Regions from separate parts of the Variovorax sp. GW821-FHT10D07 genome, predicted to be linked through region 2. Evidence: riboswitches for the same ligand, from Rfam matches in the RefSeq annotation. Region 2 holds a riboswitch; the other holds the start of a gene.
The links. A riboswitch is a leader RNA that binds a small molecule or an ion and turns the genes downstream of it on or off. The one in region 2 is predicted to bind ZMP and ZTP.

Region 1: linked by a shared signal. The riboswitch ahead of glyA (serine hydroxymethyltransferase) and the one ahead of AC07PU_RS03895 (tetrahydrofolate dehydrogenase/cyclohydrolase catalytic domain-containing protein) in region 2 are both predicted to bind ZMP and ZTP.

The regions. Positions count from the first base shown of each region.
Region 1 is NZ_JBWKMZ010000003.1:439,491-443,898, reverse strand. Features, by position in the region: gene AC07PU_RS12440 (DUF748 domain-containing protein) at 1-188, opposite strand, end outside; gene AC07PU_RS12435 (lytic transglycosylase domain-containing protein) at 790-1,656, shown strand; ZMP/ZTP riboswitch at 1,701-1,835, shown strand; gene glyA (serine hydroxymethyltransferase) at 1,877-3,121, shown strand; gene nrdR (transcriptional regulator NrdR) at 3,146-3,589, shown strand; gene AC07PU_RS12420 (GspH/FimT family pseudopilin) at 3,626-4,174, opposite strand; gene AC07PU_RS12415 (type IV pilin protein) at 4,171-4,408, opposite strand, start outside.
Region 2 is NZ_JBWKMZ010000001.1:834,370-838,777, forward strand. Features, by position in the region: gene AC07PU_RS03885 (tripartite tricarboxylate transporter substrate binding protein) at 1-317, opposite strand, end outside; gene prpR (propionate catabolism operon regulatory protein PrpR) at 498-2,492, shown strand; ZMP/ZTP riboswitch at 2,537-2,617, shown strand; gene AC07PU_RS03895 (tetrahydrofolate dehydrogenase/cyclohydrolase catalytic domain-containing protein) at 2,807-3,574, shown strand; gene AC07PU_RS03900 (ATP-binding response regulator) at 3,571-4,408, opposite strand, start outside.

The sequences.
Region 1 (4,408 bases), on a different contig from region 2:
CCGATGCGCTCCACCGTGACCTGACGACCCAGCTTCTCGCTCGCGATCTTCTGCAGCTGGCTCTTGGCGATCGGCGGCACCGCCAGCCAGGCCAGGACCCAAAGGCCCAGAAGCACGAGCAGTGCAACGATCCCGCGTCGCACCCATTTGTTCTTTCTTAAGCTTTGTATCGAGGCGGCAGCATTCATTCGCGCGAGTGTGCCCCAAACAGGCGGCAAGCCAGAAACAAGAAAGCCCGGTGACGCGACGAATGTCATGTCACCGGGCTTGATGGCGGGCATACGACCCATTGCCATCGTTTCGCTCGACCGGAAGTCGATGGTTCCTGTCGTGCTGGCAGCAAGAGATTGCCGCCGTGGATCCTCCGCCGTTCGAGCCCTCGGCTTGCACCGTGACTGCCTGGCTTCGGAAAGCACCTGAAAACCTCAGGCCTGTTCAGCTTAGGCGCCCCTTCCCGGCTTTTCAAACCCGATTTTTCAAGGGATTTCCCTTAAGAAGGATGCGGTCCCGGACACGGATTTGAAACATTTGTTCGACACTTTTAAGAATTAAGACTGAATTCCTTATGCTTGACCGGGTATTTAGCAACGATAGAATCCCGCCTGCTCCGATCGCCCGACGCGACGGAACCACCCTGTATCCGCTGCCGACTCCCCCCGGCTTGATCAGACGGCCGCGCACCTTATCCCCCTGAGCGCGGAATCTGATTGGTACCAATCCAAGCGCCGCTGCCTCCATCCCATCGCCCTTCCCGGCGCTGCGACAGGTGCCGCACAGAAAGGAAGAGCGATGAACAAGGCGTTTGATGCCACGGCCCGCGGGCTGAGGACCTTCGTGTCCGATGTGGCAGACGGCTTTTTTGAAATCACGCACAACGGTTTCGCCCTGCTGGGCCTGGCCATCGTGTTCGCGGTCCTCGCCCTCGTGGCGCGGCCCGACCTGCGCCATCAAGGCGAAGAACAGCTCATGGGCTGGCTGCAGTCGCGCAAACCCGCGCCCGAAGCCACCGACCTCGAGCCGACCGCGATCGAGCGCACGACGGCCGCGAGCCCCGGCGACCTGCCCAAGCAGCAGGCCGCCGTGGCCTACTGGCTCAGCAAGAAGTACCGCGTCGCGGCCGAGCCGCTGAGCGTGCTCGTGGCCGAGGCCTACAACATCGGCAAGCACACCAAGCTCGATCCGACGCTGATCCTCGCGATCATGGCGGTCGAGTCCAGCTTCAACCCGTTCGCGCAGAGCCAGGTCGGCGCGCAGGGGCTGATGCAGGTCATGACCCGCGTGCATGGCGACAAGTACGAGCCGGCCGGCGGCACGCTGACCGCCTTCGACCCCGTGACCAACATGCGGGTCGGCGTGAAGGTGCTGCAGGAATGCATCGCCCGCGCCGGTTCGCTCGAAGGCGGCCTGCGCTACTACGTGGGCGCGGCCAACCTCGAGGACGACGGTGGCTATGCCGGCAAGGTGATGGCCGAGCGCGAGCGCCTGCTGCAGGTGGCCAGCGGCCGCGCGCCCTCGCCGTTCGCGCCGACGCCGCCGGTGCTGCGCCCGCAGCCGCTGCTCCTGCCGGTGGTGGCCCCGGCCAAGCCCGACGAGGCGACCGAGCCGGCCAACGGCCCCACGCCGCCCAAGGTGGCGCTGCTGTCGGCCGTGTCCTGAATCTCCTTTCGCCCGCCGCCGGGCCGGTCCGATCCGCTACACTCGACCGGGTACGCGACTGGCGATAGGCGCGGTGCCGACAAGGCACCCGCGCTGACGTGGACTACCACTGGGAAGCGTACCGCCTGCGACGTCGCTCCAGACGCGCAGGCGATCAGCCGTTCGCCTGGGCAGCCCTTGTTTGGTTGAAGAACAAGGACCTCGTCTTCAAAGGACTGCCATGTACCAACGCAACATCCTGGTCGAACAGACCGATCCCGAAATCTGGGCTGCCATCCAGGCCGAAAACGCGCGCCAGGAACACCACATCGAGCTGATCGCGAGCGAGAACTACGCCTCGCCGGCCGTCATGGCCGCGCAAGGCTCGCAGCTCACCAACAAGTACGCCGAGGGCTACCCGGGCAAGCGCTACTACGGCGGCTGCGAGCACGTCGACGTGGCCGAGCAGCTGGCCATCGACCGCGTGAAGCAGATCTTCGGCGCCGAGGCGGCCAACGTGCAGCCCCATTGCGGCGCCTCGGCCAACGAGGCCGTGCTGCTGGCCTTCCTGAAGCCCGGCGACACCATCATGGGCATGAGCCTGGCCGAAGGCGGCCACCTGACCCACGGCATGCCGCTCAACATGAGCGGCAAGTGGTTCAACGTGGTGAGCTACGGCCTGGACGCCAACGAAGCCATCGACTACGACGCGATGGAACGCAAGGCGCACGAGCACCAGCCCAAGCTGATCATCGCGGGCGCCTCGGCCTACTCGCTGCGCATCGATTTCGAGCGCTTCGCCAAGGTGGCCAAGGACGTCGGCGCGATCTTCATGGTCGACATCGCCCACTACGCCGGCCTGGTGGCCGCGGGCGTCTACCCGAACCCGGTGCCGCACGCCGACATCGTGACCTCGACCACCCACAAGAGCCTGCGCGGCCCGCGCGGCGGCATCATCCTGATGAAGTCGCAGCACGAGAAGGCGATCAACAGCGCGATCTTCCCGGGCCTGCAAGGCGGCCCGCTGATGCACGTGATCGCCGCCAAGGCGGTGGCCTTCAAGGAAGCGCTGTCGCCCGAGTTCAAGGCCTACCAGCAACAGGTGGTCAAGAACGCCCAGATCGTGGCCGAAACGCTCACGCAGCGCGGCCTGCGCATCGTGAGCGGACGCACCGAAAGCCACGTGATGCTGGTCGACCTGCGCGCCAAGGGCATCACCGGCAAGGAAGCTGAGGCCGTGCTGGGCAGCGCCCACATGACCATCAACAAGAACGCGATCCCCAACGACCCCGAGAAGCCGATGGTGACCAGCGGCGTGCGTGTCGGCACGCCGGCCATGACCACGCGCGGCTTCAAAGACGAAGAGGCCCGCATCACCGCGAACCTGATCGCCGACGTGCTCGAGAACCCGCGCGATGCCGCGAACATCGACGCCGTGCGCGCCAAGGTCCACGCGCTGACCAGCCGCTTCCCGGTCTACCGCTGACCTCGAAGAAGAAGCCCTGACCGCATGAAATGCCCTTTTTGCGGTCATCTCGAAACGCAGGTCGTCGAGACCCGCGTTTCGGAAGACGCCGACTTCGTTCGCAGGCGCCGCCAGTGCGGTGCCTGCGACAAGCGCTTCACCACCTACGAGCGCCCCGACGTCAATTTCCCGGTCGTCGTGAAGAAGGACGGCAGCCGCGCCGACTTCGACTCGACCAAGGTCCGCGCCTCGATGATGCTGGCGCTGCGCAAGCGGCCGGTGAGCATCGAGCAGATCGACAACGCGCTGCTGCGCATCGAACAGAAGCTGCTCGCCAGCGGCCTGCGCGAAATCGAGTCGACCAAGGTCGGCGAACTCGTGATGCGCGAACTCAAGAAGCTCGACAAGGTGGCCTACGTGCGCTTCGCCTCGGTCTATCGCAGCTTCGAGGACGTGGACGAGTTCCGGCAGCTGCTGCGCGACATCTGAGCCACGGCCTGTCGACGCCGGGCCGCGGGACGGCTGCTATCCACCGCCCTGCCCGCACACTCCAGTTCCGCACTCCCCCTTCCGATCGGGGTCGCAACTTCGAGGCCGCCCCGACGCCGAGAGAACGATGGCCGCGCGCCGCCCCGTCTCGGCCTTGAACGCGAGGCAGCCCGCGCCGAAGCCCGCATTGCGCACGCGCCGCGAGAAGCCATTGCCGTCGTAGTGCACCCCTTGCGCCAACCCGTCGCCCAGTTCCCGGTCGACCGCGATGCCCGGCGGCAGCCCGTCGAAGCGCCGCAGCACGCGCGGCGCGTGGTCGCCGCCGGCATCGGCCACCACCACCCAGCCCGCATCCCAGCCGGCGCCGCCGTCGGCCAGCACGCTGACCGGCTCGCCCCGCCGGATCGCCTCGATCCGCGCCATCCCGAGCGCGGCCACGAAGGCCTGCGACACGGCCGCCAGCCGCTGGTGGAGCAGCAGCGCGCGAAAACCCGGCACGCCGACGGCGGCCAGGATGGCGACGATGGCGATCACGGTGAGCAGCTCGACCAGCGTGAGCCCGCGCGAGCGTCCCGCGCGCTTCATTGCCAGCACCTCGCACGCTGCGCGCCATCGCAGCCGCGGCCGCCCGTGCTGTCCAGCCACAGGTTGCCGACCGGCGGGTCCGAGAAGCCGGGCTTGAGCCGCGCCGAGAGCCGCAGGCAGTCGTCGAGGCTGCGCTGGCCGTCGCAATGCTCGCTGCGCACGAGGTACTTGCCGCCCTGCCCGCTCTCGGCGGAATCGCCTTCGTAGCGCCGGTAGCGGCCATCGACGGTGAAG
Region 2 (4,408 bases):
TCCTTGAACGGCAAGGACTTCTTGATCATGCTGTTGGAGATCACGCCCGCGGCGCTGATCAGGAAGGTGTAGCCGTCGGGCGCGCTGCGCGCCACCAGGTCGGCGCCGAGCGAGCCGCCCGCGCCGGGACGGTTGTCGATGATGACCGGCTGGCCCAGCACCTTGGCCGCCCCTTCGGCCGCCGAACGCGCCAGCAGGTCGTTGGCGCCGCCCGCCGCGAACGGCACGACGAAGCGGATGGACTTGGCGGGCCAGGCCTGGGCCTGCGCGGCCAGCGGCAAGGCACAGGCCAGCGCGGCGGCGGTCGTGCAGGCGATGGTGGAAAGGCGATGGAAGTGCACGGAGGTCTCCTGGTTTTTCAGCTTGGAACCGGGGTTTGCGCAAGCGCTGTGCCATCGGCCCGAGGGGCGCACCCCTCGTTGCCAAGTCATTGATTCGAAAGGAATTCGCGCTGCCTCGGCGGGCGCTCGTCCGGGTCTGGATTTCAATCGGATTTCATGAATGAGACAATGAAATCCATTGAAATGAATACATTGCCCGCCGCCCCGAGCCCTCACTCCCCCACCACACAGCGGCCGCTGCACATCGTGGCCGTGGCCCGCCACCGCCTGGGCCGCGTGCTGGCGCGGCTGATACCGGAGGTGGCCGGGCAGGCGCAGGTCGAGCTGGTCGGGCAGGCCTTCGACGATGCCGTGGCGGCCGTGCGCGCGCTGCATGCCCGGCGCCCCGTCGACGCGGTGGTGGCCGCGGGCGCCAGCGGCGAATGGCTGCGCCGGCACCTGGACATTCCGGTGGCCATCGTGGAGGTGCGCGGCTTCGACCTGATGCGCGCATTGGCCGCGGCGCGCGCCCTCTCGCCGCGCGTGGGCCTGGTGTCGTTCGACGGTCCGTCGGAGCACCTGGCGCAGCTCGATGCCCTGTTCGGCATGGGCATCGCGCAGTTCAGCTACCGCGGCCCGGAGGACGCGCCGGCCTGCGTGGAGGCCCTGCGCGCCGCCGGCATCGAGGCCGTGGTGTCGCCCGGGCTGGTGGCCGACCTGGCCGAGCAGGCCGGCATCGCCAGCGTGCTGATGTACTCCGAGGACGCGGTGCGCCAGGCGCTGCAGGACGCTCTCCACCTGGCGCGCCACGGCCATGCCGAGCGCGCGCGCCACGAGCGGCTCGGCACCATCCTCGGCCAGTTGCAGGACGGCGTGGTCGCGGTCGACCTGCGCCAGCGCATCGAGGCGCTGAACCCGGCCATGGCGCAGCTGCTCGGTGCTTCCGTGGCGGAACTGGTCGGCCGCGTGCTGAGCGAGGTCGAGCCCGTGCTGGACCTCGGCGCCACCTTGCGCCTGGGCGAAGCCCCGGTCGAGGAGGTGCTGCAGATCGGCATGCGCACGCTGGTCGTGCGGCGCGCGCCCATCGTCGAGAGCGGCGAGGTCACCGGCGCGCTGCTGGTGTGCCGCGACCCGGCCGTGATCCAGCGCGCCGACCGCCACCTGCGCGCCAACCAGCGGCAACGCGGCGCACCCACGCGCTACCGGATCGAGGCCTTCGCGGGCGACAGCGCCGCGGCACGGCGCGTGCGCGAGCTGGCGCGGCAGTGCGCGGCCAGCGACGCCACCGTGCTCATCGTCGGCGAGAGCGGCACCGGCAAGGAACTGGTGGCCCAGGGCATCCACAGCGCGAGCCGGCGCGCCACCCAGCCCTTCCTGGCCGTGAACTGCGCGGCGCTGGGAGAGAGCCTGCTCGAAAGCGAGCTGTTCGGCCACGAGGAAGGCGCCTTCACCGGCGCGCGGCGCGGCGGCAAGACCGGCCTGATCGAAGCCGCCCACACGGGCACCCTGTTCCTCGACGAGATCGGGGACATGCCCCTGGCGCTGCAGACCCGGTTGCTGCGCGTGCTGCAGGAGCGGGAGGTGCTGCGCGTGGGCGCCACCGCGGCGGTGCCGGTCGACCTGCGCGTGATCGCGGCCACCCATGCCGACCTGGCGGCCCAGGTGGAGCGTGGCCTGTTTCGGCGCGATCTGTACTACCGGCTCGCGGTGCTGCGCATCGAGACGCCACCGCTGCGCGAGCGCGGCGCCGATATCGCGCCCCTGGCCGCCGGCCTGATGGCGCGCCGCGCGCCCGCGGCGGGGGTGCCCGCGGACCAGGCGTCGGCCTGGCTCGCCGCCCTGCTGGAACTGGCCGCGGGCTACGGCTGGCCCGGCAATGTGCGCGAACTGGAGAATCTCGTCGAGCGCCTGCTGGCCTGCCACGGCTATCTGGCGCCCGAAGGCCGGCTGGACCGCGCCCGGCTGCTCGAGGTGTTCGCCGAATGCACGCAGGCGCGCCCGGCGCCCGCGCGCAATCGGCTGCTCAAGGGCGCGCGCACGGCCGCGGAGCGGCAACGGGTGCGCGAGGTGCTGCAGTCGGTCCAGGGCGACCAGGACCAGGCCTGCGCCATTCTCGGCATCAGCCGCTCGACGCTGTGGCGGCGGTTGCGCGACGAGGGGCCGAAGGCCTAGGCGGCCTTCCTCGAGCGGGGCCGCACGGCCGTTGTCCGATAATCGCGTTGCCGCGCAACTGGCGAACGGATGGAGCACCATCAGGGAACGCGGCCATCGTCACGCCGATCGCCTGGGCATGTCTGTCGTCTTTTCAGGAGTTCCGACGATGAGTGTCCGCATGCCCGCGCCGCACCGGCGCATCCTTTCCCGTCCACGGCTTTCGCCCCTCCGCTCCGGAGGTGCGCGATGACCGCCCCCGCGCCCTGCATCCTGCTCGACGGCAAATCGGTCGCCGCCGCGAACGAGGAGGCACTGCGCAGCGGGTCTTCGCATTGAAGGCGAGGAACGGCGAACGCACCCCCATCCTCGCGACCCTCCTGGTCGGCGACGATCCCTCGTCCGCGACCTACGTGCGGATGAAAGGCAATGCCTGCCGCCGCGTCGGCATGGACTCGCGCGTCGTGACACTCGATGCGCGCGCGACCACGGCGGACGTGCTGCGCGAGATCGATGCGCTGAACGCCGACGAACAGGTGCACGGCATCCTGCTGCAGCATCCGGTGCCCGCGCAGGTGGACGAGCGGCAGTGCTTCGACCGCATCGCGATCCGCAAGGACGTGGACGGCGTCACCAGCCACGGCTTCGGCCGGATGGCATTAGGCCAGCCGGCCTTCGGCTCGGCGACGCCCGCGGGCATCATGCGGCTGCTCGCGCACTACGGCATCGACGTCGCCGGCAAGCGCGCGGTGGTGGTCGGCCGCAGCCCGATCCTCGGCAAGCCGCTGGCGATGATGCTGCTGAACGCCGATGCGACGGTGACCGTGTGCCACTCGAAGACCGCGAACCTCGCCGACGAGGTGCGGCGCGCCGAGGTGATCGTCGGCGCCGTCGGCCGGCCGCGCTTCATCCGCGGCGACTGGATCCGCGACGGCGCCATCGTCATCGATGCCGGCTACCACGAGGGTGGCGTCGGCGACATCGAGACCGAGGGACTGTTCGCGCGCTGCGCGGCGCTCACGCCGGTGCCGGGCGGCGTGGGGCCGATGACGATCTCGACGCTGATCTCGCAGACGCTGGAGGCGGCGGAGCGTGCTTCCTAGCCGTGTCGCTCGGCGCGCTCGTCTTGCGCGCCCCGAATGATCTGGTGCAGCGTTCGCAGCAGCACCTCCGGCTGCACAGGCTTGAACATCACGACCAGCCCGCTGGCATAGGCCGCGCGCACCCGCTCGGGATCGGTATCGCCCGTGACCAGGATCGTGGGCACGCGGCGGCCGGCGAGCCGGCGCAGTTCCGCGGTCGCCTCGATGCCGTCCTGCGGATCGGCGAGCCGGAAGTCGATGAGGAAGGCGTCGAAGCCGTCGGGTGTGGCGCGCACCTGCGCGCTGGCATCGGCGAGCCGGCAGGTGATTTCGATGCGCTCGCAGTAGGGCGCGAGCCACATGCGCACCGCCTCGCCCACCGGCTGCTCGTCGTCGAGCAGCAGCACGCGTGGCGGCACCAGCGGCAGTTCGGTGGTGTCGGCCTGCGCGGTATCGGGCATGGCCGCGGGCACGATGGGCAAGGCGGTGGGCACGGGCGGGCGGCGCGGCAGGTCGACCCAGAACACGCTGCCGTGGCCGAGCCGCGAGCGCACGCCGATCTCGCCGCCGAGCAGGTCCACCAGCCGCTTGACGATCGCCAGCCCGATGCCCAGGCCGCGCGCGACGTCGCGCTGCGGGTTGTCGACCTGGTAGAACTCGTCGAACACATGCGGCAGGTGCTCGGGCGCGATGCCCAGGCCGGTGTCCCACACGGCCAGCCGCAGGCGGTCGCCGCGCGGCCGCGCGCTCACGAGGATGCCGCCCTGGCGCGTGTACTTGAGCGCGTTGTCGACGAAGTTGGTCAGCACGCGCAACAGCAGGTCACCATCTGTCTGCAGCCATTCGGGCGCGGTG